DNA from 3 places in the Lacticaseibacillus rhamnosus genome. Region 2 is predicted to be linked to each of the others. Evidence: predicted binding sites of a transcription regulator. Region 2 holds the regulator's gene; each other region holds the start of a gene.
The links. Region 2 encodes HrcA, which represses chaperone genes, less so after heat shock. Its sites were predicted from a motif close to TTAGCACTCNNNNNNNNNGAGTGCTAA; they were not measured.
Positions count from the first base shown of each region.

Region 1 (10,277 bases), 640 kb from region 2:
TTCGATGCGCATCAACTGATTGTACTTGGCAATCCGGTCAGTCCGGCTCATTGAACCAGTCTTGATTTCACCGGCGTTGGTTGCAACAACCAAGTCAGCAATCGTGGTATCTTCGGTTTCACCTGAACGATGTGAAACAACAGCCGTGTAACCAGCTTCTTTGGCCATTTCGATTGCTTCGAAGGTTTCTGTCAATGTACCGATTTGGTTCAACTTGATCAGGATGGAGTTAGCAACACCCATGTCAATACCCTTCTTCAGGTAATCGGTGTTGGTAACAAACAGGTCATCACCAACGATTTGGACTTTGTCGCCCATCTTCTCGGTGAATGTCTGCCAGCCTTCCCAGTCGTTTTCATCGATTGGATCTTCAACAGAAACGATCGGATACTTGTTAATGTAGCCGTCAATCATGTTGGTCCATTCTTCGGTTGTGTACTTCTTGTCAGGGTTGGACCACTTGGTTGTGTACGTCTTGGTATCAGCATCGTACATTTCTGAAGCAGCAACGTCGAAGGCTAAAGCAATGTCATCACCCGGCTTGTAGCCAGCTTTCTTGATCGCTTCAACAAGCAATTCGAAAGCTTCTTCGTTATCCTTCAAGTTAGGTGCAAAGCCGCCTTCATCACCAACAGCAGTGATGTCACCCTTGCTCTTGAGCAGTGCCTGCAATGCGTGGAAGGTTTCTGAACCCATCCGAACGGCTTCGCGAACACTCTTGGCACCAACAGGCATGATCATGAATTCCTGGAAGTCAACGGTGTTAGTTGAATGTGCACCACCATTAAGAACGTTCATCATTGGCGTTGGCAAAACATGAGCATTCGGGCCGCCAAGATATTGATACAATGGCAGACCAACTTCATCAGCCGCAGCACGGGCAGCAGCCAAGGAAACACCCAAGATCGCATTGGCACCGAGCTTGCCTTTATTAGGCGTGCCATCAAGATCGATCATGGTTTGGTCAATCAAGCGTTGTTCGGTGACGTCAAGGCCAATCACAGCCTTAGCAATTTCATTGTTTACGTGGTCAACGGCCTTCAAAACACCCTTGCCGCCAAAACGATCCTTATCGCCATCACGCAATTCAACGGCTTCATGTTCACCGGTTGAAGCACCTGATGGAACTAATGCGCGGCCGAAACCGCCATCTTCGGTATACAATTCAACTTCAACAGTAGGGTTGCCACGTGAGTCTAAAACTTCGCGTGCCAATACATCAGTAATGATAGACATATATTCTTCTCCTTTTTGCCAGAAGGCTGTTTAATATTGAAACCAGATTAATCTTGGTAGTTAGCCAAGGCGATGAAACTGTCAGGATCCATCGAAGCGCCACCAACTAAGCCACCATCAATATCAGGCTTAGCCATTAATTCCTTGACGTTCGCTGGTTTAACAGAGCCGCCGTAAAGAATCCGAACAGCATCTGCCGTATCTTTATTATACAACTTCTCAACGGTTGCACGGATGTGAGCAACAACTTCTTGTGCTTGATCTGCAGTTGCTGTTTTACCAGTGCCGATAGCCCAGATTGGTTCGTAAGCCAAAACCGAAACCTTAACTTGGTCGGCACTTAAGCCTGCCAAAGCTGCTTCGATTTGAGAAGCAACCCAATCTTCGGTTTGACCGGCTTCACGCTGAGCCAAACTTTCACCACAGCAGATAATCGGCAAAAGATTGTTCTTAAAGATGGCCTTAGCCTTCTTGTTGATATCTTCGTCGGTTTCGTGGAAATAACCACGACGTTCACTGTGACCGATAATGACGTAATCAACGCCCATTTCTTTTAAGGCTTTCGGGCTGGTTTCGCCGGTAAAAGCACCTTCGTCTTCAAAGTAGCAGTTTTCCGCCGCTGTCTTCAAAGGAGTGCCTTCTGCACCGGCAACCAGCGTCGTTAGATCAATGGCAGGTGCGCCAATGACTGTTTCAACTTTGCTTGCATCAGGTAACTTACCTTTAACAGCATCTAAGAAGGCTTGCGTCTCCTTAGGGTTCTTGTTCATTTTCCAGTTACCAGCAATGAATGGTGTCCGCATGACATAGCTTCCTTTCATTATGTACCGACATGCATCAAGCATGTCGATAATGACTGTTAGATCAGCATCACTAACAATTACTTGTCAGAAATGGCTGCAATACCTGGTAAGGTCTTGCCTTCAAGGTATTCAAGGCTAGCACCGCCACCAGTGGAGATGTGGGTAATCTTAGGTGCAATGCCAAGTTGCTTAGCTGCAGCTGTTGAGTCGCCGCCACCGATGATCGTAGTTGCATCCTTCAAATCACCAAGAGCACGACCAACTTCAAGTGTGCCTTCAGCATAGTTACTCATTTCAAAGACACCCATTGGGCCGTTCCAGACAACTGTCTTGGCACCCTTAAGTGCATCCTTGAATTCCTGAATCGTCTTAGGGCCGATATCCAACGCCATGTAGCCATCCGGAATGTCGCCTTCAACAACCTTATGCGGTGCATCGTTAGAAAATTCTGGGGCAACCACAGAATCAACAGGCAAAAGCAGCTTGTCACCAGCTTGGTCCATGATCTTCTTAGCTAAGTCGATCTTGTCCTTTTCAACCAGTGAGTTACCGATGCTCATACCCTTGGCAGCATAGAAGGTATAAGTCATGCCGCCGCCGATGAGAATCTTGTCAGCTTTAGGAACCAGGTTTTCAATCACACCGATCTTATCGGAAACCTTAGCACCACCCAAAATTGCGATGAATGGATGCTTTGGATTGTCCACAGCGTCACCCAAGAACTTGATTTCTTTTTCCATCAAGAAGCCGGCAGCAGTTTGTTTCATGTTGGAGGCAATACCAACGTTAGAAGCATGCTTACGGTGAGCGGTACCAAAGGCATCATTGACAAACAAGTCGCCTAAGCTTGCCCAGTACTTGCCGAGTTCAGGATCGTTGCCGGATTCTTTTTTACCGTCAAGATCTTCAAACCGCGTATTTTCCATCAAAAGTACGTCGCCGTCATTTAACTTCGCGATCGCGTCTTCCAATTCTTTACCACGGGTAGCCGGTACAAATGTAACTGGCTTCTTCAGCAATTCACTAAGGCGTTCTGCAACAGGCTTCAAGGTCAGCTTTGCCTTATCTTCTTCGGTCTTAACCCGGCCAAGGTGAGACAGCAGAATTGCCTTGCCGCCGTGATCAATGACATATTGGATGGTTGGCAATGCTGCCACGATCCGATTGTCATCACCGATAACGCCGTCTTTGATCGGCACGTTGAAGTCAACGCGAATCAAGACTTTTTTGTCTTTAACGTCTAAATCTGAAACGATTAATTTAGCCAAAAGATATGACCTCCTTCATTTTCCTAAAGATGATGCTTCAATTAAGCTTACCATCAACATCTCGTTTACAAAGGCCAAAGCGACACTGATAAAAGCACCTTTTAATGGTCTTTCCAAAAAAAGCGGAGGGAGTAAAGCTCCCTCCGCTTCGGATGTTGCGGTTAGAAAAGCGTTACTCCGGATTAGAGAGTAGCAAATTTCAGCAAGGTACGGATCATCTGGCAAGTAAAGCCATATTCGTTATCGTACCAAGCAACCGTCTTAACTAATTGATAGTCACCGGCAGTTGTAACTTCGGTCTGAGTAGGATCGAAGATTGAACCGTATGTCGTACCGATAACATCGGAAGATACGATTTCGTCTTCGTTCCAGCCAAAGCTAGGGTTGTTTTCGGTGTGCTTCTTGATAGCTTCGTTGACTTGGTCAGCCGTAACGTTCTTGGTCTTCAAAATGGAAACCAATTCGGTCAAGGAACCGTCAACAACAGAAACACGCTGTGCATGACCCTGTAACTTGCCGTTCAATTCTGGGATAACCAAACCGATAGCCTTAGCAGCACCAGTGCTGTGAGGAATCGTGTTAGCAGCAGCTGAACGTGCAGCACGCAGGTTGCCGCCACGAACTGGGCCGTCAAGCAACATCTGAGTTGAGGTGTAGGCATGAACGGTGGTCATGGTACCAACTTCAATGCCGAATTCCTGGTTCAGGAAGTAAGCCATTGGTGCCAAGCAGTTGGTCGTGCAAGAACCTGCAGAAACGATCTTGTCGTCTGCATTCAAGGTGTCATCATTAACGTTATAAACGATAGTCTTAATCTTGCCAGCTGGGGCAGAAATCAGAACACGCTTTGCGCCTGCATCCAAGTGAGCTTGTGACTTTTCAGCAGAAGTATAGAAGCCTGTGCATTCAAGAACGTAGTCAACGCCGTCGTTCTTAACCCAAGGAATGTTCTGGGCTTGCGGTTCTGCGTAGACACGGTATTCTTTACCGTCAACGACAATACCGTTATCGGTTGCACTAACTTCACCAGGGAAAGTACCGTGGGTTGAATCATACTTCAGCAAGTGAGCCAGCATGGTTGGGCTGGTCAAATCGTTGATCGCAACAACCTGGATGTCATTGCTCTTTGCACCCAATTCGTAAATACGACGGAATGCCAAACGACCGATACGGCCAAAACCATTAATACCAATCTTAACAGTCATGCTAAAATTTCCTCCTTTAGGAAATAAGGTTTTATTCTAACGGGTTGCCCCAGTTAAAATCGAGTTTGTGGCACCGACGTCTGTTAACAGCCACGTCCGACTCGGTGCATGTTGCATGTACGCCGCAATTGCCTTGGCTTTACTTTTGCCAGCCGCAACTGCGAAGACATACGGAATATGATCAAGATCCGCAAGTTGTAATCCGATTTGCGGTATCTTGTAAACGACCTTGCCCTCTGCATCATAGAAAACACCAAATGCTTCGGCAACGGCATGTTTGGCTTTCAACATGCGGATCGTATCAGGTGACATGCCACGGCGTTTCGCCATAACAAGTGCATCACCTACGCTATGAATCACGACTTGAGCTTTATCGATAAGTGTCAAAACTTCTTTTACCGATGGCTCTTTAATTAATGACTCGTAGGATTCCGAGCTGAGGTTTTCAGGAACATATAACGCTCGGTATTTGCTATCGGTTGCTTCTGCCATTGCAGCCGCAATCGAGTTGGCTTGAATCGTGACAGCCTCACCGAGACCACCACGTGCGGGAACAAATGATAGTTCACGGCCGGCAGATAATTGAAAGGTCAACTGCGAAGCCAAATGAGCCATCGTTGTACCGCCCATCACCGCAATTGTCAGGTGACCGGGCGGCAACAGCAATTGTAAGGTTGAATTCAGCGTTTTACCAAGTTCGTCTAAAACTCGGCTGCTTTGATCCGCATCTCCGGAAACGACCAGACAATGGTCAATCTCCAAATGAGTTGCGAGTCGTTTTTCATCATCCTTGATGCCCAGTAGTTGGTTCATCAGATGATCGAGACCATGAAAAGTTTCCAACCCCTTAGCTGTTAACACCATCCCGGACTTAGAGCTTTCCAAAAGCCCCTGTCCGCGTAGAAAATCCGTTTCCGTACGCAAAGCACGTTCCGAAATCTTCATCTGTTCGGCTAAAGTTCGTCGACCAACTGGTGCCATCCAGTTAATAAATTGAAGGACCTGATAGCGTTTAGTGACAACGCCCATCAGATCAGGCGCGATCGCTTTGAGCCACGCAAGTTCAGTATGCATAAGGCACGTCCTTCTTTAATGGGTCATTCCACGTCCCTCCGAGTCGTTTTCCGACCCAGCAAGCTGAAAAAAATTAGGAATCCAACATTTGCTGTTTTCCCTTACCAACAGAACCAATTGTAGCAGGGGTTCCGCTTTATCGCAAGTCTGATGCCTAAATCGACTTAAAGTAATCACAAAACCCGCTAAGTTTGAACATCTAATTCGAAAATTCTTCAAGTGTTCGGTTTTTAGCTTTCCCGATGACCCTGAATCGGCCTTTTGATAACGCAGGTTTCGGGTGGGTTCTAATGAAATTTTCATGAAGTTTCTGTGTGACTGTTTCAGGCTCCCGAATATACCTAACACGCGCTTCTTTCACCGAGACATGTTCTGTTTTGAGCAATTTTCACTTGTAAATTAATTATTTGTTGGCAGGCTTTCATGAAGACTATCTTGTTACTGACAAAGCCCGCTAAGCCTGTTTGTAATCGCATAACGGGTGCTACTAGATATTTCACTAAATTAAGAAGTCTTCCAGTCTTCCCACCCCATGTTTAATTCCAGCTCGAATTATTGTGTCAGCCGCAACCCATACGCTACCATTTAGGTTTTTAAATCACTGTGTCCGCCGTATTGCCTGTACCTTAGTCGATTCAGCTATGTGTGTGCAATCGTGTGCAATAACCAATTTTTTAGACGTTTTTTTAGGTCCATTGCACATAAAATTGCACATAAATTCGTTTTCCCCACTTTTCCGGCAAACAAAAAGCCCACCGTAGCGGGCTTTTACTGTTCCTAGCTTTTCCCATTTGACTGGGTTTCTGCGCAGCCCGGGAGTCGAACCCGGATTTCGAGAACCGGAATCTCACGTGCGATCCATTACACTAACCGCGCAAGTACCTAATTATATTACTCAATCAATCAGAACTTTGCAAGTCTTTTTTGGAATGAACGACTTTGGAGGCGATGCCAAGACTTAGGCCATTAGCATTCATACCTTTACATAGGTTGCTGCCTATAAACAAAGGAGTTGGCCTGAAAGCAATTTTGAACATGTCACAATTATACATAGAAACCCAACATCTCAATCTTACACCGTTAATGTACGTGCTCAACGTCCAAAAAGGCCCCTGCTGTCAAACCTACAAACGCTTTTATGCCAAACAAAAAACCCACCGCCTAATGAAGGTCGGTGGGTTTAAACGCTTTAAACTTACTTTTGGTTGTTCTTATTGACCAAAATATCATCAATCAAGCCATAATCTTTGGCTTCCTGCGCGCTCATATAGTGATCACGTTCGGTGTCCTTCTTGATTTGCTCAACCGTTTGACCAGTTGCATCGGCCAAAATCTGGTTCATCTTCTTGCGAGTCTTCAAAATTTCTTCGGCCGCAATTTCAATTTCGGTTTGCTGACCTTGCGCACCACCTGAAGGCTGATGAATCAGAATGGTCGAGTTCGGTAATGCAAACCGCTTGCCTTTAGTGCCACCAGCCAATAAGACGGAGGCCATGGATGCCGCCATCCCAATTGCAATGGTCTGCACATCGGACTTGATGAAGTTCATCGTATCTAGCATTGCCAGACCGCTGGTGATCACGCCACCAGGACTATTGATGTATAGGTAGATATCCCTTTCAGAATCCTGAGCATCCAGAAAAAGCAGCTGCGCAATGACAGAGTTGGCCATTTGATCGTTCACTTCACCGGACAACATGATAATCCGGTCTTTTAATAGACGTGAGTAAATGTCGTAAGCGCGTTCGCCACGACTAGTTTGTTCAACGACGGTAGGTACTAGCATGTCCTAACCTCCTGAAAAAATCGTTTTTTAGCACTCTTTAAAGTACAGTGCTAAGTATACTGCTAAAGTCAAATAAGGTCAAAGATTTTCATCACAATCTTTGACCTTATTGGGAAGATTTATGCTTCGGGATAAGCATTATCAGCGATAGCACTCAAATGTTCGTCCACCCGCGCTACTTCGGATTTAATATGATCATATTCAGACTGCGGCAGATTCATCAGTTTCATGCACGAGCCAACATGTTCAAAAATCTGATCGCGGGCATCCAAAGCCTTTTTCGTCAGGCTCACATCAACGCGACGCTCGTCTTCAGTTGAGCGTTTGCGATTGATCCAGCCGTTTCATCAATGGCGTTAAGGTACCACTGTCCAGTTCAAGCGTTTGTCCGACTTGTTTAACCGACATCGTACCGTGTTCATATAAAGACAACAGGGTGATATATTGCGGATAAGTCAGCTTAAACGGTGCCAATGCCTGCGCGTAAAAATGGTTATATTGTTTTTGTGCCTTGTAAATCGCAAAACACAGTTGTTCATCTAATGTAATCGGTTTGACCATGATGTTTCCTCCTAAAAATTGAAGCAAAAACTATCAAACTTTGTCGCATCCAACATTCCGGATATCGTCGAAAATAATCGGCAATCGCTGCCACGCGTGAGTAAAGTTGCTTTGACAAAATGTGTGGCGTTATGTCCGTGAATTTAAACTAAACCGGCACATATTTTGCCTACAAAAACACACACCATAACGCTTGGTGTCGGTTACATTGTACACGATTATCTTGAGGAAACAAAGGTATTATTTTACTGGTCAATAAGGTATTAACGATTTTATATGATCGATTTGGTCTAAGCATCTTCTGGTTGTTGATATCCCTCAGCAATTTGGTTCAACTTGCGCAACCGATGATTGACTCCCGACTTCGAAATCGTACCCCCAGGAACCATTGCCCCTAATTCTTGTAAGGATACATCAGGATGCGCCAACCGCAACACTGCAATTTCGCGTAATTTAGTTGGCAAATTATCTAAACCGACATGATCTTTAAGATAATTAATGTTCTCGATCTGTTTTTGAGCAGCATCAATGGTTTTGTTCATATTAGCCGTTTCGCAATTCACCAGCCGATTAACGGAATTCCGCATATCGCGCACGATGCGAATATCTTCAAATTTAAGCATCGCATTGGTAGCGCCAATGACCTGCAAAAAATCGGCAATCTTTTCCGCTTCTTTTAGATAAACGATATAGCCGCTGCGACGTTCAACGGTCCGCGCATTCAGATGAAAATGATTCATCATTTTTAAAATACCCGCGTTATGATCGGCATATAATGAGTAGATTTCCAGATGATAGCGCGATGTTTCCGGGTTGTTCACCGAGCCACTTGCCAAAAAGGCGCCGCGCAAATACGAGCGCATGCGTTGTGGTTCCTTTAAAACGCTGGCTGGCACAGTCGTTGAAATGGCCATCGTGGTTGGATCCAAAATAGCCAAGTCAGACAGAATATCATTGACGCCTTCCGTCAATCGAACAATATATTGGTAATTCTTCTTAAGCTTCATTTTTCGATGAACGACCAAGTTCGCTTCGTGATGGTACACTTGGCGAATCAAACTATAAATACGCCGCGCAATGGCGGGATTCTCCGTTTGAATGTTCAACACAAACCGATGTGCCATCAACGTTAGACTGCCGTTCATTCGAATCAATGCCGACAGCTCCGCCTTAGCATGCTCAGGATGAACTTCCAGTTGCGTCAGTTCTTTTTTCACAATACTGGCAAAGCTTGCCATGCGCTCACCTCCGCGTTTTGGCACTTACTTGAAAGGCTAAGTTCAAAATCTCCTTGGCCACCTTATCACCATCATGGAAAACGCCACGATCGCGCAGTTTCAAAAAGTCTTCTGAAATGACGCGACAGCCCATATCCCGTAGTCCCTGATAATTATGCTTCACCGGCGTCAAAATTTCGTTATATTTTTGGTGATCCAAATAATTATCCGGTACCGGCTCAATATTGACCAACACCGTATCAACAAAGTTCTCACCCATTTGCTCGTTTAAGACGCGAACATGATCGGCATCGGTAAAGTTTTGCGTTTCGCCTTTTTGCGTCATGATATTAACAATGTAGATCACTTCTGCCTTGGTCTTTTTCACCGCATCCCCGAGGTTACCAATCATCAAGTTGGGCAAGATACTGGTGAACAGACTGCCTGGTCCCAGCACCACCACATCCGCATCCATGATCGCATCAATCACTTCTTGGACGGCTTTGGGTTCACCATTAGCCGGATCAGTCTCGGACACGGAAATATGCTTAATGTTCTTCCCGGCTGCGGTTATTTCCGCCTCGCCGGACAACTTTGTACCGTCAGTAAACTCGGCATTCAAGGTCAGCGGCGTATTGCTGGCGGGATAGACATGCCCATCAACCTGCATCATCTCGCTTAACTGCTGAACAGCCGGGAAAATGCCGCCTTTCATCTCTGACAAAGCCGCAATAATCAAATTTCCAATCGCGTGACCGGCAAAAAAAGCATCAGTCGTATTAAAGCGATATTGAAAAATGTCCAGATACAAACTCGGCAATTCCGATAAGGCAACCAAAACGTTACGAATATCACCAGGCGGCACGACATTAATATAATTGCGAATCGTCCCTGACGAACCGCCATCATCGGCAACCGTCACAATCGCTGTCACATCGGCATCTTGCTCATGTAAACTATGCAAAATCACCGGTAAGCCAGTTCCTCCACCAATCACGACGACTTTAGGACGCCGACCGCGAATAACCCGAATAAATTTAGTTTCACGACTCATGAACGATTCACCGTCTCCTTATGCTTCTTAATGTCCCGATGTGTGATGTCAACCGCATAAGCATCGGAAAAGG
Region 1 is NZ_LR134331.1:971,269-981,545, reverse strand. Features, by position in the region: gene eno (phosphopyruvate hydratase) at 1-1,236, opposite strand, end outside; gene tpiA (triose-phosphate isomerase) at 1,284-2,039, opposite strand; gene EL173_RS05090 (phosphoglycerate kinase) at 2,117-3,307, opposite strand; gene gap (type I glyceraldehyde-3-phosphate dehydrogenase) at 3,490-4,512, opposite strand; gene EL173_RS05080 (sugar-binding transcriptional regulator) at 4,549-5,586, opposite strand; tRNA gene EL173_RS05075 (tRNA-Arg) at 6,391-6,462, opposite strand; gene clpP (ATP-dependent Clp endopeptidase proteolytic subunit ClpP) at 6,782-7,372, opposite strand; partial or broken gene EL173_RS05065 (MarR family winged helix-turn-helix transcriptional regulator) at 7,492-7,933, opposite strand; gene whiA (DNA-binding protein WhiA) at 8,224-9,171, opposite strand; gene EL173_RS05055 (gluconeogenesis factor YvcK family protein) at 9,176-10,204, opposite strand; gene rapZ (RNase adapter RapZ) at 10,201-10,277, opposite strand, start outside.
Region 1: clpP (ATP-dependent Clp endopeptidase proteolytic subunit ClpP) is a predicted target of HrcA. The motif match lies at 7,400-7,426, and genes of this name have one in related genera.

Region 2 (10,277 bases):
AAGTAACCATGCAAAAACAAGCCGTATTGAATTTATTGGGATTGGCCCGCCGCGCTAGTCGTCTCACCACTGGGGATCAGTTGGTGTTAAGTGCGATTCGCTCAGGCGAGGCAAAACTGGTCTTTGTTGCCAGTGATGCAAGTGCCAATACCCGCAAGAAGTTTTCCGATAAAAGCAGCTACTATCAAGTTCCTTTGGTCACAATGTTTTCCAAAATGGACTTATCGCAAGCCATCGGCAGTGATCGCGCGATGATTGCCGTAACCGATGCAGGCTTCGCTAAGAAGATGCAAGAGCTGCTCACCTAAATTGCAGGGAGCGTGAAGAAATGGGCAAAAAACGCGTTTATGAATTTGCCAAAGAAATGCACGTTGATAATAAAGACGTGCTCGATATTGCCAAGAATTTGGGTATCGAAGTAAAAAACCATATGTCCTCGATCGATCAGGATCAGGAAGCTAAGATCAAAGGGGTGCTGGGCAAGTCTGCCGCAGCTAAGGCACCTGCAACATCAGCAGCGGCAAAACCAGCCAAATCAAAGGCGGCAAGTGCAAAAGATCATGCTCAGAACCAATCCGAAAAGCCGGTCAAGCATGAAAACAAGCCTGCTAAGTCTAACAAAACTGCTGATGGAAAAATCATTTTAAGTAAGTCAACGATTTTACGTCCACGGGGCACTCAGACCGCGCATAAGGCTGGTAACCACAGCAATCAGCAGACTGCAAACGCTAATGCCGGTAACCGTAACAATAACCGCGGCAATAATAACAATCGCTCCGCCAATAACAATAGTAATCGCTCAAACGATCGTAATCGGCGGGATCGTAACCGGCGTTTTGACAATCAGCGTGTGACTGGCCCGATGCCGCGTGCTGGGCGTCCGACCGCTGCCAATGGCAATCCGCGTCCGGTAGCCGGAAATGGTGGCAAGTTTGTTAAACCGGAATCCGAGCGCCAGCAACCTAAGCGTCAACAGACGGCTAAACCAGCTGCAGCGAGTAAACGTTCGGAATCTACTGAACAGCGCCCGCAAGCGACTCGTGCCCAACAACGTCCGCAAACCGAACAGAAACCAGCGCGGACTGAGCAGCGGCCACGAACCGAGCAGCCTGCTGCACAAACCAATCAACGCTTTACAAAACCGGCTGTGGCCAACACGACAGCTAAACCAGCCAGTGCCGGTAGCCAAGACAACCGTAATAGCCGGCGTGGCGGCGGGAATAACAATTTTGGCCGTGGCAACAGCTTTGGGAATCGTAACGGGTTTAACCGCAACAGCAACCGGCGCAACAAGAAGAACAAGCGTCGCCAGCAGAGCCAACCGAAAAAAGAGATGCCACAGCGTAAAGAGCGGCCATTACCGGAAGTTCTGAACTATGAAGTAGGGATGAACGCTCAGGAGCTGGGTAAGATTCTGCATCGCGAACCAGCAGAGTTAATTAAGAAACTCTTCATGTTAGGCGTCATGGTTAACCAAAACCAGAGTCTGGATAAAGATACGATTGAGCTTCTGGCAACGGATTATGGTATTGATGCTAAAGAAAAGGTTCACGAAGATATTTCCGATCTGGACAAAGTGTTCGAGGAAGAAAATAAGAATCAGGATAACTTGCAGCCACGGCCGCCAGTTGTCACCATCATGGGTCACGTTGACCATGGTAAAACCACTTTACTGGACAAGTTGCGGCATACGCACGTGACTGAAGGTGAAGCCGGCGGAATTACACAGCATATCGGGGCGTATCAGGTTAAATTGCGCGATCGTTTGATTACGTTCCTCGATACCCCTGGGCACGCCGCCTTTACCAACATGCGGGCGCGCGGTGCCGATATTACTGATATCGTTGTACTGGTAGTTGCTGCTGATGACGGCGTAATGCCACAGACCATTGAAGCGATTCACCATGCGCAGGCGGCCAAGGCTCCGATCATTGTTGCTGTCAACAAGATTGATAAGCCGGGTGCTAATCCGGAACACGTGATGGAACAGTTGACTGAATATGGTCTCATCCCTGAAGACTGGGGTGGCGACACTATTTTCGTTAAAATCTCGGCTAAGTTTGGCAAGAATATCGATGAATTATTGGAAATGATCTTGCTGGAAGCAGATGTGCTTGAATTGAAGGCCAACCCGGATCAACGTGCAGTCGGTACTGTTATTGAAGCACGTTTGGATAAGGGCAAAGGTCCGGTCGCAACGGTTCTGGTTCAACAAGGGACGCTGCATACGGGGGATCCGATTGTTGTCGGGAACACCTTTGGCCGGGTTCGGGCTATGACCAACGATCATGGCCGCCGCGTTAAGGATGCCTTACCATCCATGCCAGTTGAGATTACTGGGTTAAATGATGTGCCGCAATCTGCAGATAAGTTTGTCGTCTTTGCGGATGAACGGACAGCACGGGCAGCCGGTGAAGAGCGGGCAAAACGTGCTCAGGAAGAAGAACGTAAGAACACGACGCACGTTACGTTAGACAACCTCTTTGAAACGATGAAAGAAGGTCAGCTTAAAGAAGTTGACGTCATCATCAAGGCCGATGTTCAAGGCTCTGTCGAAGCACTGGCAGGCAGCCTTAAGAAGATCGAAGTCAAAGGGGTTCGCGTGAATATTATTCATCAGGCAGTAGGGGCGATTAACGAAAGTGATGTTACCCTAGCTGCAGCAAGTAACGCGATCATTATCGGCTTCAATGTTCGTCCGACTGCGATGGCTAAAGCGCAAGCAGAACAAGACGATGTCGACATTCGTTTGCACAGTGTCATCTATAAGGCAATCGAAGAAGTTGAAGCTGCGATGAAGGGTATGTTGGAACCGACTTATGAAGAGAAGGTCATTGGAACCGTCACCGTGCGTGAAACGATTCCGGTCTCAAAAGTCGGGACGGTTGTCGGCGGCTATGTCGATTCCGGTTATATTACCCGTGATGCAGGTGTTCGCCTGATTCGTGATGGCATTGTTAAGTATGAAGGCAAGCTTGGTTCATTACGCCGGTTTAAGGATGATGTCAAGCAGGTTCGTCAAGGGTTTGAGCTTGGTTTAACCATTGAGAACTACAATGACATTAAAGTTGGTGACGAAATCGAAGCCTTCACGATGGAAGAAGTGCCAGTTAAGTAGTTTTAGTGCGTTTGCCGGTTCATCAGTGGGCTGGTTTACGCTCACATTAACGCGTTCGCTGGCGCAGAAGTCTGCGTGTAAGAACCTCAGCCGCAATGGCCAAAGAGCGGTCATCACGTCTGAGGCCGCTTACACTTCGACTTCTAAGCGCGCCAGCTCACGCTCATATTAACGCGTTCGCTGGCGCAGAAGTCTGCGTGTAAGGACCTCAGCCGCAATGGCCAAAGAGCGGCCATCACGTCTGAGGCCGCTTACACTCCGACTTCTAAGCGCGCTAGCTCACGCTCATATTAACGCGTTCGCCAGCCCAGAAACCTGCGTGTAAGGACCTTGGTCGCAATGGCCAAAGAGCGGCCATCACGCCCAAGGCCGCTTACACTCCGGTTTCTACCCGGGCTGGCTCACGCTCACATTAACGCGTTCGCTGGCGCAGAAGTCTGCGTGTAAGGACCTCAGCCGCAATGGCCAAAGCCCGGCCATCACGTCTGAGGCCGCTTACACTCCGACTTCTAAGCGCGCCAGCTCACGCTCACAGGAGGTTAGTGCAGATGAAACATCGTATCGGTCGAGTTGAGACTCAGATCCAACGGGAAGTTGACGATATTTTGCTGAAAGATGTCAATGATCCTCGGGTTAAAGGCGTGACGATTACCGGAGTCAAACTGACCGGTGATCTGCAGCATGCCACCATTTTCTATAGCATTCTCGATGATGCGCCTGATAAAGTCGAAGCAGCGCAAACTGGTTTGGATAAAGCCAGCGGGTTGATTCGGCGTGAGGTTGGGCAGCGTATTCGGTTGTTTAAAGTACCGGAAATTGAGTTTGCTCAGGACAAATCCGTCCAATATGGTGCGCGGATTGATCAGTTGATTAATGAAGTACGCCGTAAGAATCTCGAATAGTAGTGTTAAAGAATCCCCGTCTCAAGTGATGGGGGTTCTTTTTTTTGACGAATTTAATCCGAAAATTTACCGCATTCTTTTTAAGAGGCTACTTTTTGCTAGCTTCCTTTCTTCTCAACACCTTTAGCTTTCCCATTTAGAACGGTATAATGATAACCATTGAGAAAGGAAGGATTACGATCGCGTTTCTAGGTGACTTATACGGGCCATTTTTTTCCGCGCACAATTGGCAGTCAGCATTTTCGATTGGCGGGCTGATGACGATTTTCAGTTTAATTCTTCTGGAATGTATGTTGTCGGTTGATAATGCGGTGGTTCTAGCCGCGCAGACCGAGCAGCTTAAAGTAGAATCGGAACGTAAGAAAGCCTTAATGTACGGAATGGGTGGCGCGTACTTGTTTCGGTTCATCGCCATTGGACTCGGAACTTACTTACTGCAGTTTTGGCCGATTAAAGCAGTCGGAGCTTTGTATCTTGTTTGGATGAGCGGCAGTTATTTTTATGCAGTGCGTCACCCTAAAAGCAATACGGCCACTCACAAGCACAAAACGCATGGTTTATGGGGAACCATTTTGCAAATTGAAAGTCTGGACATTGTGTTTTCAGTTGATTCGATTTTAGCTGCTTTAGCTGTATCGCCTAACCCGGTGATTGTCTTGATCGGAGGTTGCTTGGGTATTCTGGCGATGCGGATCGTTGCACAGGTGATTACCACTTTCATTGACCGAGTTCCGGAGCTGGAAACGGCGGCTTATGTGTTGGTTGGGTTAATTGCCATCAAACTTGGATTGAGCCTTCCCATGATCCATGTTGAAACTCCTGACTGGCTGTTTTCGGTTCTGGTAGTGGTGATCTTTATCTGGGCGGGGTGGCGGCATGCCGTTCACGCCAGGCATCATCACAGTATGTACACCAAACCGAAGTCGTGAAACTGATGGATTGCGGCTAAGCGATCGTCACGCACGGTTGTCTCTTAATTTTAAAATTTGAAAGGAGCCGGGTTCATGAACGGCATTCTTCCGTTATATAAACCAGTCGGCATGACCAGCGCGGATGCTGTCTATCATGCGCGCAAGATTCTGCACATCAAAAAAATCGGGCATTCAGGCACGCTTGATCCAAGTGTTGATGGGGTGTTGCCACTGGCGATTGGTGCGGCAACCAAAGCAGTCCCACAATTGATGGCCAGTGGAAAGGTCTATACCGGCGAAATTACACTCGGCTTTGCGACAACAACCGAAGATCTTGACGGCGATGTGGTAACGCGCACACCTTTAGCTAACCCGATTACGCAAGCAGAACTTGACCAAGCATTGAGGCAATGGACAGGCGAAATTACCCAGATACCGCCAATGTTTTCGGCAGTCAAAGTTAATGGCAAACGGTTGTACGAGTATGCCCGGAGAGGGGAAACCGTTGAGCGTCCAAAACGACAAGTGACAGTTAAGCAATTCAAACGAACCAGTGAGCCAATATTCGATCCAAAGCAGGGAACGCAGCGATTTAAATTTGAGGCTGCGGTTTCAAAAGGGACTTACATTCGCACTTTAGCCGTTGATGTTGGCCGCACGCTGGGAGTCGCTGCCGTGATGAGTCAGTTGACGCGGATTAAAAGTGGCGGCTTCACCCTCGCGCAGGCAGTGAGTCTTGCGGATCTGGAACAACACGCAAAAATCGGGACACTGTCTGCTGTTATTCAACCGATTGACATCGCATTTGCGGCGTTACCGCAAGTAGATTTGACGCCGGAGCAATACGAAGATGTGACGCATGGTCGGTTTTTAACGCTTAAATTGCAAGCCCCACGGATTCGGTTGCATTATGCCGGGGTTTTAAAGGCGATTTATCGCTTGGATCACGATCAGTATCGACCTGATATGATGTTTTTAACGAATGAAAAGAATGAGTGATAATTGAATGAAAGTCATTGATATTCAACCGCCACTGCAGGCATCAGCGGCACCACCGCAGCCCATTGTCCTAACACTGGGCTTCTTTGACGGGGTCCATCGTGGCCATCAAGCGGTGATTCAAGCGGGTAAACGAGTTGCCCTTGCAAAAAAACTGCCACTTGCTGTGATGACATTTGATATGCATCCGGCGATCGTGTACCGTGGCGTTGCCAAAACGGCGATTCGGTATTTATCGACCCGGGAAGAAAAAATTGCCTTAATGCAGCAATTTGGCGTGGATCTATTGTATTTTGTCCACTTTACACCAGCATTTGCTGCTTTATCGCCGCAAGCATTTGTTGATGATTATTTGGTCGGGCTAAAAGCGGCTGCGGTTGTGGCCGGTTTTGACTATACGTATGGCAAACGCGCTGTGGCCAATATGGCATTATTGCCGGAATATGCGCGCGGTCGCTTTGAAGTCGTCAGTGTCCCTAAGCTGGCTGAGGACGGCAAGAAGATCAGTTCGACCCGTATTCGCGATGCATTAGACCGTGGCGATATTGACACCGCCAACGAATTATTAGGTTATGTCTATCTGACAACAGGCAAGGTAGTTCATGGTGAGGCGCGTGGCCGCTTGCTTGGTTTCCCGACGATTAATTTAACCACATTGGGCCAACAGCGGCTTCCAGGTATTGGCATCTATGCTGTGACCGTCAAAGTTGATGATACTTGGTACTTAGGAATGGCTTCAATTGGCCGCAATGTCACATTTGGAGATGATCGGGCGGTAACGCTTGAAATTAACCTGCTTGATTTTAACCAGATGATCTATGGTAAAACGGTTCAAGTCCGTTGGTACCACTACTTACGCGGTGAGGTCAAGTTTGCCGGTGCCGATGCTTTGATTGCGCAGTTAAAGACAGATGAACAAACCGTTCGCCAATATTTTCGGGTGAGGAAGGATTAACATGGCAGGCGCATATATCCACATACCGTTTTGCGAGCATATTTGTTACTATTGCGATTTTAATAAGGTGTTTATTGAAGGTCAGCCGGTCGATGATTATGTCGCCATGTTGCTCAAAGAAATGCGCATGGTGATGGCAGAGCATCCAGAAGAAAAAATTGAAACGGTTTATGTTGGCGGTGGCACCCCAACAACGCTGACACCGCAACAGCTTGCCGTTTTGTGCCAAGGTATTCGCGATATTCTTCATTTTGATCACGGTGAATTTACCTTTGAAGCCAATCCCAATGACTTACTGACCACCGACAAGTTACAGGTCTTACACGACTTTGGGGTTAACCGGTTGTCGATTGGCGTGCAATCGTTTAATGATGACGTCTTGAAGCGCATTGGTCGGATTCACCGAGCAAAAGATGTTTATACAGCGATCGGCAATGCTAGAAAAGTCGGGTTTGACAACTTATCGATTGATTTGATTTTTCGCCTGCCTGATCAAAGCCGCGATGACTTTTTGAACAGCCTTCAAAAAGCTTTGGCATTGGACTTGCCACATTACTCGACCTATTCATTGATCCTGGAGCGCAAGACGATTTTTTATAATCTCATGCGTCAAGGAAAGCTGCGGTTGCCGACGCAAGACGTTGAAGCTGATATGTACCAAGATGCCATCGACTTAATGGAAGCTCACGGACGGCATCAATATGAGATTAGTAATTTTGCCAAAACAGGGTATCAATGTCGGCACAATCTACTTTATTGGCAAAATGATAAATATTTTGGCTTCGGGGCAGGCGCATTTGGCTATCTCGGTCGTGACCGGTATCATAATTATGGGCCGATCAAACAGTATCTGGCACCGTTGCATGCCGACCATTTACCGGTTCTGGCCCATCATTTAGTACCGGTTTCTGAGCAAATTGAGGAAGAAATGTTTCTTGGCTTACGCACCATGGCAGGCGTCAATGAAGATCGTTTTTATCGCCGCTATCATATGACGGTCGATGCGGTTTACGGCGAGACGGTTCCGGAGCTGGAAAGCCAAGGGTTAATCGAGCGCCAAAATGGCTATATCCGACTGACGAATCGCGGCAAATTTTTGGGAAATGAGGTTTTCCAACAATTCCTACTTGATGAGCCACTGGTCTAATGATGAATCATGCTTCGGATATGACAAAAGATCTAACCGCAGTTGGCTGTTGATGGAACATTTTAGCAATCCTACCTTGACTTTGCTAACGGCGCTTGGTATATTATTTAGTGTATTAGCACTCATGTGAAACGAGTGCTAAAGGTGAGGTGAGAAAATGTTGACGAAACGGCAATTGCTCGTCTTAAAAGAAATCATCCGCCTGTTTACTGAAAGTGGGCAGCCGGTCGGTTCCAAGACGTTAATGCAGGAACTGCCGGTTCATGTCAGTTCCGCCACGATCCGCAATGATATGGCATCGCTGGAAGACGCCGGTTTGATCACCAAGACCCATAGCAGTTCCGGTCGAGTACCCTCGACTCAAGGCTATCGCTACTATCTTGATCATCTGGTCGAGCCAGTGCGTGTTTCCCACCGTGAACTAGCCACGATCAAGCAAGCATTCGGTCAACGCTACAATAAGATGGATGAAATTGTGGCGCAAAGTGCGCAGATTTTATCCAATCTGACCAGTTACACGGCGATCAGCTTAGGGCCAGAAGTGAATAACATTAAATTGACCGGATTTCGACTTGTACCGTTGGGCAATCACCAAGTTATGGCGATTTTAGTGACGAACAACGGCAATGTTGAAAATCAGGTTTTCACCGTTCCTGAAAGCATCTCATCTGACGAGCTGGAAAAGGCGATTCGCATTGTCAATGATCAGCTGGTCGGTTTGCCGCTTATTCAAGTTGCTCAGCGGCTAAAGACTGATGTTCCGTCGATGCTGATGCAGTATCTGACCAGTCCTGAAGGCTTCCTGGATATCTTCGGTAATGTCTTAAAGTCCGCCGCTTCAGAGCGTTTCTATGTGGGTGGGCGCTTAAATTTAATGGACTATCTCGGCGACTCGGATATTCACGAGTTGAAAAAGATTATGTCCTTGATTGATGCTGATCACGGTGATCTTACCGAACTGCTTGGCGGACCGGTTCGCCAAACACCGGTCACGGTTCGTCTAGGTCCGGAGTTAAAGCCAATTGATCTGGCCAATCTCAGCTTGATTACCGCCAGTTATGATGTCGGTGACCACGGCACGGGAATGATTGCCTTATTAGGGCCAACCCAGATGCCGTATTCCAAGATGATCGGACTGTTGGATGTTTTCCGAGAGGAGCTGGCTAAACGGTTGACGGACTATTACGCCAACTTTGATCAATGATAGATGATAACAAGCATCTGTTAACGTTAACCAATTGCGCGAATAGATGTGGTTAAAAGGGAGGATACCATGGCAGAACAAAAAGCAAAGCAAACTGCTGCAGATACCGCCAAAGACGCCAAGCACGCTGCTGACACGCCTGAGACTTCGCTAAAAGAAGAAATTCTGCAGGAAAGCATTGCTGATCTTAATGAGCAATTGAAAACCAGCAAGCATGATGGTGAACAACTGAAGCAAGAGCGTGATGCATTCGAAGACAAGTATTTGCGCGCGGCTGCAGAGATTCAAAACATGAATGCGCGGTTTGAAAAAGAGCAGCAAAAAATGTTGAAGTACGACGGCCAGAAGTTAGCCAAGGCGATTTTGCCGGTAGTTGACAATTTAGAGCGTGCGCTTGCAACCGAAGCCAAAGATGACAGTGCGGCCTCACTCAAAAAAGGTGTGCAGATGGTTTACGATCATCTGGAACGCGCCTTGAAGGAAAATGGCATCACTGCGATTGATGGTGCTGGCGACAAGTTCGATCCGAATACCCAACAGGCAGTACAAACCGTGGCGGCGGATGACCAACATCCCGCTGACACGGTCGCGCAGGTACTACAAAAAGGGTATTATCTCAAGGATCGGGTTCTGCGCCCTGCTATGGTCGTTGTCGCTAAATAATTAATCTGAAATAAAGAAGGTATAAAAATATGAGTAAAGTTATTGGTATTGACTTAGGAACCACCAACTCTGCAGTTGCGGTTTTGGAAGGCAATCAGCCAAAAATCATCACCAACCCGGAAGGCAATCGCACCACGCCATCTGTTGTCGCATTTAAAGATGGTGAAATCCAAGTCGGTGAAGTGGCAAAACGCCAGGCAATCACTAACCCGGATACCATCGTGTCAATTAAGCGTCACATGGGCGAAGCTAACTATAAGGTTAAGGTTGGCGATAAAGAATACACCCCGCAAGAAATTTCAGCGATGATTCTACAGTACATCAAGAAATTTTCTGAAGACTATCTGGGCGAACCGGTTAAAGATGCGGTTATCACAG
Region 2 is NZ_LR134331.1:1,607,545-1,617,821, reverse strand. Features, by position in the region: gene rnpM (RNase P modulator RnpM) at 1-6, shown strand, start outside; gene EL173_RS08255 (YlxQ-related RNA-binding protein) at 9-308, shown strand; gene infB (translation initiation factor IF-2) at 329-3,118, shown strand; gene rbfA (30S ribosome-binding factor RbfA) at 3,667-4,020, shown strand; gene EL173_RS08230 (DUF475 domain-containing protein) at 4,170-4,949, shown strand; gene truB (tRNA pseudouridine(55) synthase TruB) at 5,025-5,930, shown strand; gene ribF (riboflavin biosynthesis protein RibF) at 5,938-6,885, shown strand; gene hemW (radical SAM family heme chaperone HemW) at 6,887-8,032, shown strand; gene hrcA (heat-inducible transcriptional repressor HrcA) at 8,190-9,236, shown strand; gene grpE (nucleotide exchange factor GrpE) at 9,306-9,899, shown strand; gene dnaK (molecular chaperone DnaK) at 9,929-10,277, shown strand, end outside.

Region 3 (10,277 bases), 1.2 Mb from region 2:
CTATCCGGAAGCTCGAGCAGCAGTTCTGAAGGAGCAACGATTGAAGGGATGGGCTTCGCGATTCCAAGTGATGAAGTCGTTTCGATCATCAATCAACTGGTCGAAAATGGTAAAGTTGTTCGGCCAGCGCTAGGCATTGAAGTGCGCGACTTGTCCACCGTTTCTGCTAGTCAGCAAAAATCCGTTTTGAAGCTACCTGAAAGTGTTACCGGTGGGGTCGTTGTCGGCGGCTTTACCAGTGGTAGCAGTGCTAAGGCGGCAGGATTGAAACAGTATGATGTCATCACTGCGCTGGATGGTGTCAGCGTCTCCAATACCGCTGCGCTACACACGCAACTGTATAAGCATAAAGTCGGCGATACCGTCAAACTGACCTTGTATCGTAAAGGTGAGCAGCAAACCGTTTCTATAAAACTTTCACAGACAACAAGTGATTTGAAGAATTAAATGATGAGAGCCTCGATTAAAAGATTCGTCTTTTGATCGAGGCTCTTTTGCTCTTTCAGCGAAATTAGTCGAAAGCGGTTTCTTCAGAATTTCACGAAAGTTTTAGCGCTAATCTGTGGAAAAGTTCAAGTAAAAGATTTGTCAAGAGTGGGTAACTTTTGCGTAAAAAGATGCCCTAGCCTGTGGATAACTCTGTGGATACTGTTCATAACTAAGATTTCCGGGTGTGAGTAAGTTGTCCACCAAACTGGGGATAACTTGTGGATAAACTTTTTTGACTTGTGACAAAACGTTTGTTCCCGGCTGCTGGAGCGGGATTAAGCGGCTGAACTTTGTGAAATCGAACAATTAAAAACTGTGGATGAACGTTGTCGAAAAATTTTTTACTTGAATTTTTTGAATCGTCTATTTAGTGTCAATGGACATACTTAATACTATATTTTGGGCCTTTAGTTTTGAACATGTGGATAACCGGTGTGGACAACCTGTTGTTTGCTGCGAAAAACTTAACATTTGACTTCGGTTGCGGAAGTGGTTACGATGAAATAGGTAAAAGAATTGTGCACAATGTATTTGAAAGGATGGTCCGTCATGAAAATCACGATTAAACCAGCTGCAGTGACGTACTTGAACGAGCACGTTGCAAAGGATCAACATTTGTTTCTGGCATTAGATGATGGCTCAAGTAAGTATTCGAAACTAGGCGGCTCCTGTGCTATTGGCAATAAGTACCAAATTGTTGTGACCAATCAGGACGACCAAGACTATGCACTGCCACTGGAAAATGATGCGGGCTTGAAGCTGACCACAGGCGATCCGGAAACCGATTATTTCGGAAGCGGCCTGACGCTTGATTTTAAAAATGCTTCGTTAGCCTTGCGTGATGATAGTGGTATTTTAGACGGTGCCGTTACCCTTAATCAGGTAACTTCAACGCCGCAAAACGATGACAAACGCCGTGAGGAAATGAAATCGCTAGGCGGCAAGATTTGTTAATGTACGATCATAATCCGCTGAACCTGTAAAACGACAAACAATCAAAATAGCAGAAAATTCAAATTAGCACTCTAACATGACGAGTGCTAATTTTTGTGTTATACTAAAGATGTTCGGAAGAGGAAGTCGTAACCTTCAAAATGAAAGGAAGTTTTCGATGATGGCTAATGATCTTATGCGGCGGAATGATTGGTTGAATGATCCATTCTTCAATGATTTGGGACGGCATATTTTTGACAGCTTTACGCCAACTCGTGGGGTTGACAACAGTCGCCTGCTGAAAACGGATATTCAGGAAAATGACGAGTCATATGTTGTGAAGGTTGATGTGCCTGGAATCGAGAAGCAAAATATCAATTTAAGCTATGACCATGATGTTCTCAGCATTGCAGTTAAACATGAGGAACAGGCTGATCATTCAGACAAGGAAGGCAATATGCTAATGTCTGAACGCAGCTATGGCCGCATGAGCCGCAGCTATCGGTTGCCAAGCGTTGATGAAGGTAAGATTAGTGCTAAAGTCAGTGATGGCGTTTTGACCATTGATTTACCAAAGATGGCAGCTGAGCAGCAGGAAGGGCATCAGATTACGATCGATTGAATCGGATCTGTTTGTCTAGTATGAATACCTTGAGGAGCCGGATCGGGAAACTGATCCGGCTCTTTTTCGAGCGTGAGCAGGGGCGCTTAGCAACAACTAGCTACCGGTCATTCGATCCTGACGAAGAAAGTAACAGCAGTAGCAGCTTCTTCAGAGCAGATGAGGTCACTGAAAACAGGAAATAAGTTCAAATTAATGATTCGTTTCGCTGTAAAAGCGTATAATAGAAGGTAAACATTTAGGATAACCGAAAAGAGAATTGTCTAGGTGAAGGCCTAGAAAACAGCTCCGAGCTAACACTTGCCATCCTTATCGTTTACTGAGTTAGCCTAGACTGAATTATATCGGTTACAGGATTTGAACGTCCAGATTATATTCGTTCTAAAAAGGGTTGCGTTTTTAAATTGTAATGGTTATAATTGGGGTACTTAGGAAAAGGGGTTGGCAACAATGAAGAAGAACTGGCAGCTTATGATGGTGCTTGTTGTGAGTGCTGTGGCGCTGGTCTTTGCGTTCATATTAAAACAGCCATTGATTGCTCAGGGACTGATTACAGTCATGGGGTCAATTATTGCTTTGATTATGTTCGGCGGCATGGTCAAGACCATTCGTTCAGGTAATTTCGGGGTTGATTTGTTAGCAATTACGGCGGTAGTCGCCACTTTGGCAGTCAGTCAGTATTGGGCAGCGATGATTGTTTTGCTGATGCTGACTGGTGGGGACGCCTTGGAAAGTTATGCTGCGACAAAAGCCAGCAGTGAACTGAAGCAGTTATTAGAAAACGCACCAACGACAGCTCATCGGTTGGTTGATGGCCACGTTGAAGATGTTGACGTTGATGCCGTTCAAGTGGGCGAGACGATTTTGGTTAAGCCTCAAGAAGTTGTTCCAGTCGATGGTACGGTTTTGGAAGGCGAGAGTTTGGTGGATGAAGCCAGTTTGACCGGTGAATCCAAACCAGTTGCCAAAAACGCAGGTAGTGACATCATGTCTGGGACGATCAACGGGGATTCGGCATTAACCGTTAAAGTTACGCAGCGAGCAGAAGACAGTCAATATCAGGGAATCATTAAACTTGTTAAGGAATCCGAAGCTCGTCCGGCTCATTTCGTCCGGATGGCAGACCGGTATGCGGTACCATTTACGTTAGTTGCTTATGTCATTGCCGGCTTGGGTTGGGTCTTATCTGGCGACCCGGTTCGGTTTGCACAGGTACTGGTTGTCGCATCGCCTTGTCCATTGATTCTGGCGGCACCGATTGCCATGGTTTCGGGTATGAGTCGCAATAGCCGTAACGGGATTATTGTGAAGTCGGGGACCACCCTTGAAAAATTGAGTGACGCTCGGACTTTCGCTTTTGATAAAACCGGAACCGTCACCCGTGGTATTTTGAAAGTCGCGACAGTTTTACCGCAGGCCGGTTTTTCCCAAGATGAGCTTTTGAATCTAGCTGCCAGTGCAGAAGGCCAATCGACCCATATCTTGGCGCGCTCGTTGACAGACGCAGTGCCAGCAGCAGATCGGCTGCCGGCAAGCGAAGTCAGTGAAGCAACTAGTTTCGGTGTTTATGCAACCGTTGACGGGCATAAGGTTAAAGTCGGCAAGGCTGAGTTCGCCGGTGCAAAAGAGACTTTGGATACAACGGCGGTTTATGTCAATGTCGATGGCCAATATGCCGGTGCCATTACCTTTTCCGACCAAATTCGGCCTGAAGCAAAAGAAACCATGACCAAATTGCACGAATTAAACGATGCCAACTTGATCATGATCTCTGGTGACCAACAATCCATTGCCGATAAGGTCGCTCGAGAAGTCGGTATTGACCAAGTGTATGCTGAGCAATTGCCGCAGCAAAAGATTGAAGTGCTGGACAATGTGCCTAAGGATGATCGTCCCGTTGTCATGGTGGGTGACGGGGTCAACGATGCACCATCGCTGGCGATTGCCGATGTTGGGATTGCCATGGGTGCACATGGCGCAACGGCTGCCAGTGAATCAGCAGACGCGGTGGTGTTACGCGATGATCTAGCAAAAGTGGCAGCAGCAACCTTGATTGCCAAAGAAACCATGGTCATTGCCAAGCAGTCAGTGCTGATCGGGATTGCGATTTGTACCGGATTGATGCTCATTGCCAGCTTCGGCGTGATTCCAACGATTATTGGCGCCATGTTGCAAGAAGTCGTCGATACGGTCACCATTTTATACGCGCTGCGGGCACGTAATGGCTTGCATCGGCAGGCGTTGGTTGATCCGGTTCGCGCAGAAGCACGTGCTTAATTAACAATTTAAGATCAAGAGATTTCAGGGTCCAATCAGATACGCGCGATATAAGCGCATCTGATTGAACCTTTTTTTGTACATAGGATGTTAAACAGTGAACAACAGTAACGAGTGCAATGGTTGCAGAAACTAGTTTATTGGAAGCGGTTACTGCAAGCGCTACAATCTTTTTGTAATTAAGGTTTTAATATATCAGTTCACAAAAGTTTCAAGACACCTCATGACAACGGGTGTTCAAGCAATTATTGAAAGCAGAAGTTTAAGTAAGTTACATGAAAGAAGGAGTTGTGTATGTCAAAAGACACCTTTGTTATTTCTAGAAAAACGGATGTTCATACCGATAATATGGCAAATCCGGTTTTAAAAAACGCTGTGGATATTTTACAAAGAGATATTCAAAAAGCAACCACTGGCGAGGCAGATGCGAATCAAATTACTTTGGTATTGAAAAAAGATGCCGATCAAAAAGTTCCTGATACGTTCACGATGCATTATGTTAGCCCACGGAAAGTTGAAATTGTTGCAGCAACGACCCGTGGCTTGATGTATGGTGCCTTAGCTGTTTCTCGTGAAGTGCTTGGAATTGATGACTTCTGGTACTTTATGGATACGCCTATTAAGAAGCAATCGACAGTTAGTTGGACCGACTTCAGTCAACATTTACCCGATTTCCAGACAAAGTATCGTGGTTGGTTCGTTAACGATGAATTGCTGGTTGCAGCTTGGCAGGATCACGATTCCAAAGATTACGTTTGGGATCGCATCTACGAAACCTTACTTCGGGTTGGCGGTAATCTTGTCGTTCCGGGGACCGATAAAGAAAGCCGTTATCATCGTAATGGAGCTCGTGACATGGGTCTTATCATCGCCCATCACCACGCTGAACCACTTGGATCGGAAATGTTTGCCCGTGTTTATCCTACCCTTGAAGCTTCTTACTTGAAATATCCTGAACTCTTTAAAAAGCTTTGGCGCGATAGCATTTTAGAACAGCGTGGGCATGAAGTGGTTTATGGATTAGGGTTCCGGGGTCAGGGCGATCGACCGTTTTGGTTGGATGATGCGTCACATCAGTGGACTGATGAGGAAAAAGCGAAAGTCATTAATGATACCATCAAACTTCAATACGATATGGTTCAAGAACTTGATCCAGGTGCGCAATGCTCAGTTAGCATTTACGGTGAATTGACGGGTTTGTTCAATAAAGGCTTGCTTAAATTGCCACAAGACGTGATTGAGATCTGGGCTGACAATGGCTATGGCAAGATGGTCTCTCGGCGGCAATGGGATGATGATCCGCGTTCACCAGTTTTGACCATTCCTAATAAGGCACACCGCGCTCGGGGTATCTACTATCATGTCACCTTCCATGATTTACAGGCATCCAGTTTCCTGACATTATTGCCAAACAGTCCGCATTTTGTGGCTGAAGAGCTTGAAAAAGTTCGCAAAGCTAAGATGGATACTTTGGAATTAATCAACGTCGGCAATGTTAAACCGCATATCTTATTTATTCGCGAAGTTGCCCGTTCATGGCGCCGAGACTATCAGGTACATAGTGAAGAAGCGATCATTAAGGACTATGTATCACATTACTATTCCGAAGCTCAAAAAGAAATTACAACGATCTACGAAGATTATTTCAAGGCACCCATCCAGTATGGCCCACACGATGACCAAAAAGCCGGCGATGAGTTCGCTACTTATCTAATCCGGAAAGTTGTCAAAGCTTGGATGGGTCATTACCCACAACTTGAAGAAATGAAATGGTTGACAGGCGATGTTTCACTCGATGATCAGCTTACCAAGGTTACAGAGTTGATTGATACAAAATACGCGGAATGGGATCGCCTGTATCGCCGAGCCGTTCAAGTTTACGCAGATATTATGGGTCAACAACCGCAGCGGCTTTTCTATAACGACATGTTGTTGGGAATTGCTGTCCACGCATGTTCACTCCATGCCTTACGTGCTAGCATTCAGGCCTACCGTCATTATCAGCAGGCAGAAATTGTCCATGCCTTCCTTGGTGCAGATGAGGCTGTGCGTGCCAATGATGAAATTATCCGTTTGCGGCGGGACAATCCATCACCAAAATGGGTGGACTTTTTCCATAATGATGCCTATTCAAACATCGAATTGAATGCAATCAAGTTACGGCGCTTGCGTTCTTATCTGCGCGTCTTAGGCGACGGGTCAGATGAGGATGTATGGGAACGTAAATATCTGATGGAGCCAGCAGATGCCCGGGTTATGTTACTTTCTAACACCCACTTGGCACTTTCGGATGATCAAATTGCTAAGAAGTTACGTGAACAACTCATTGACGAAAAGTAGTTAATTGACAAGTAAGTTCTCGGCATCCACATTTTGCCGTTAACTGTACAAACTTTATAAAAGAGGAAAAAAACAATGCAAAATAAAAAAGGCGTTGTCCACGACGGTTGGGACGAATACGCTTCTAAGAGTATTTACCATGCTCGTGGTAAGAAGATCGGAATTGGCCGATCATTAGGATTCGGTGTCTTTTCAATGTTCAGTATTTCCATGCAAGGTTTGGTTGGTGCGTGGTTGCTGTTCTTCTACACCACATTTTGTGGCTTGTCAGCTGGTCAAGGTGCGACTATCTTCCTGATTGGCCGGGTTGCCGATGCAATTGCTTCACTGGTCATGGGCAATATCTCTGATAATATTTACAAGTATAAGATCGGCCGGATGTTTGGCCGTCGCCACATCTTCATTTTGGCAGCTGCACCATCTGTCCTGTTTGCAATCACTTTATGGGTTGCCGGGATGAGTTACTGGTACTATCTGATCACCTACGTCATCACGACTGTCTTGATGTCAGTGTTACAGATTCCTTGGGAAACACTGCCAAATGAAATGACCAAGGATTACAACGAACGGACGACCCTGTCAACAACGCGGATGGTGATTGCCGGTTTGGGTAACATGTTAGCTCAATTTGTGCCAGCCCAACTGTTCCGCTTCTATCCGAAAACGTCCCCGATGCCATATCTGATTATGCAGATCATGTTCTCAGTTGTCACTTTCTTCTTGATTCTGATTACCTATAAGACAACATGGGAACACTTCGTAACCAAGAATGAAGCTAAGAAGTTAGCAGCTCAAGCGCTTGAAGATAACGGCGGTAAGAAGAGTTCACTGAAGTCAGAACTACGCAACTACTTCTCTACCTTCAAGATTAAGAGTTTCCGTACGCACATGGGAATTTATCTGAGTTCTTACTTCGCTTCGATTCTATGGTCCACCACATTTGTTTACTACATTGTCTTCGTACTTGGTAAATCAACAAGTGTATCCGGTATGTTGCAATCGTTAAGTATTGTATCTGTACCAGTTACCATTTTAGCTGGTTACATTGTGACTAAGATTTCACCACGTTCCTTGTACCTGTTTGGCTATTCCTTGATTTTAATCAGTGCTATTGACTGGGTCTTCATTGGTTTAACTAAGCCAGCCGGCATTATGATCTGGCTGATTGTTGGCACGTTGCTTTATGAAATTGGTTTGTACATCCTTTACTTTGTTCCGTGGAATGTCTTTCCGTTCATTCCTGATGTGGATACCTTGGTTACTGGTAAGAACCGTGCTGGCTTGTTTGCGTCAGTCATGGTCTTCATCAACCAGATCAGTCAAGGCCTGGCCTCAGTTGTTGCTGGATACCTGCTTGATGTTTCCGGTTTCCGCCAGTCCACAAGCGGTGCGGTTAGCCAGCCTGCAAGTGCCACAAATATGATTCTGTTTATCGTTTCTGGCGGCGTGGGCATTATGATCCTGATCGCGATGTTCTTTGCGAGCCGGTTCCACCTCAGTAAGAAGACCTTTAATGTCTTAGCCGCTGAGTTAACCCGTTTACAAAAAGGCGGCAGCATGAAGGACGTTAAGCCTGATACCAAACGCGTTTGTGAACAATTGACAGGGGTACCATACGATTCAATTGAATTCTGGCGCAGAAACGATCAGAAGACTAGCACACCTGCTGACACGTCAACTAAATAAGCGTTTGTCAGTCACAAATACCTAATTTAAGGAGGTGATGCTACCCCGAAAAAGCCATTCTTTTCACGCTTATGAATTCGCTTAGATCATCATAAATGCCTAGCAACGTCTACTCCCAGGGTTGCTAGGTTTTTTTGAATAGTCATAGTTGATAGTCGGAACAAACTTAAAAGAACGGCAAGATTGTGTTCGATTTAAAAAAGTTAAAAAGAACGTGATTATTAAAAAATCGATTCTGACAGTAGTATTTAAGCAACTTTCATACTGTCTGGATCGATTTTTGCTTAGCTGCAGAGTAATCAAACGTTGACAGACCTTGAACCAAAGCGACACCGGCTTTGTCACGAACGTAATTGATGGACAACTGTGCGAAATTGCCCTGGTGTCAAGTTTTCCTGGCGTTTAAATGCACGAATCATATAAGTTTCGGAGTTAAATCCTGCTTGTAAAGCGACTTGCAATAATGGTAGATCAGGTTGTTCGATCAGCAATTGTTTTGCCTTAATAATCCGATAGATCGTTAGAAGACGCCGCGGTGTTGTTTGATATAACTCATGAAAAGTTTGCAACATATATTGCACACTATAATTTGTCATTTCCGCAAGCTGGTCATTGGTTAGGTCTTCTTCAAAATGCTGCTGTAATAAAGTTAGAGTCTGTTCAGCTAGTTTTTGCTTGGTAGGATCAGCCTTTAAACGTGCGGTATAAGGTTTTAGCTTGGTTAAGAAATCTTGGATGATAGATGAGGCATGTTCGTCTTGGTAATGATGTTCATGACGATGGCGCATTTGGGTATGGATAAAACCCAACACTTCTGAGCCAAGGACTGGAAAGAAGATTGAATTTGAAGTGTGAATACCCGGGATCATTGCGTCAATGATCGTACCGCCAAAACTAAGATAACTGGTCTGCCAAAGGGATGTAACCGGGTGATAAGCGTAACTAGTGTGAAGATTAATGAGGATGCCTTGACCCGGTCGCAAATGAATTTGTTGGTCGCCAATGGTCAGCTCCCCTTCGCCAATGTCACTTTGCAGCCATTGGTAATAAGCACTGCCTTCAGGTCTTGCCACTGCTGATTGCGTCCAGTGATGGCCCATTTTATGAATCATAAATGCCTGTTTACTAGCGTGGTAGGTCACAGCGGCTTTAGTATCTTTATCAGTGGGGTTATCAATACTGTAACCGCTGATCGTTACATGATTACCGTCACTCCCATAGCGTCGACGCGACTTATCATACCAGTCACCGTGAATGCCCATTGCTTCAATCAATAGTTGATAATGGTCGGGTTGCTCAGTGGGTGAACGGAAACAGACCGTCTCCTCGGTCAGGATACTGTAAAAGTCTGTATAAACTTGAGATCTGATATGCCCTTCTTTATCACGAAGCGTCATTTTAGCAAAACCGCCTTGGGGACTGGTCTGTCCGGTGATCGTAATATTGGTGCCATAAAAAGAAAGGGTTACGCTAGCATCACTTGTCTGGCCAGTCCATGCCAAGGAATTAAAAGTCATCGGTTGGGCATCTTGTTCATACCAATCCCATCTTGGCCAATAATGAGGAATTGATAACTCAGTACCGTTGACCGTTAATGGTAACCAGACATGGGTGCTGTTGTTCAGGTAAGGGTAAGTGTGGCGATCACCTAAATATAAAGGAACCGTTCCCTTTGCAGTCGTGATGAGTGTGACAAAAGCGGTTTGCGAGTTGTAAGTCAATGTTCCTGATGGGCAAAATGGGCCGTGTGGTGTCCAAGGCCCGTTTAAACGGTCAGCGGTAAAATAAATATTATCGTTATGATCCCAGCTGGTTTTTTGTGATGCCAGAAAGAAATAATGATCGTTGAAGTGAAACATTGCAGGAGCCTCGGTGCCAGGAGCAATATTACTAATGACTTTAGCTTCAGCTGTTTTTCCATCAGCAGCTA
Region 3 is NZ_LR134331.1:2,851,654-2,861,930, reverse strand. Features, by position in the region: gene EL173_RS14410 (S1C family serine protease) at 1-447, shown strand, start outside; gene EL173_RS14405 (iron-sulfur cluster biosynthesis family protein) at 1,039-1,443, shown strand; gene EL173_RS14400 (Hsp20/alpha crystallin family protein) at 1,604-2,044, shown strand; gene EL173_RS14395 (heavy metal translocating P-type ATPase) at 2,495-4,321, shown strand; gene EL173_RS14390 (glycosyl hydrolase 115 family protein) at 4,616-6,661, shown strand; gene EL173_RS14385 (MFS transporter) at 6,737-8,347, shown strand; gene EL173_RS14380 (helix-turn-helix domain-containing protein) at 8,689-10,277, opposite strand, start outside.
Region 3: EL173_RS14400 (Hsp20/alpha crystallin family protein) is a predicted target of HrcA. The motif match lies at 1,507-1,533, and genes of this name have one in related genera.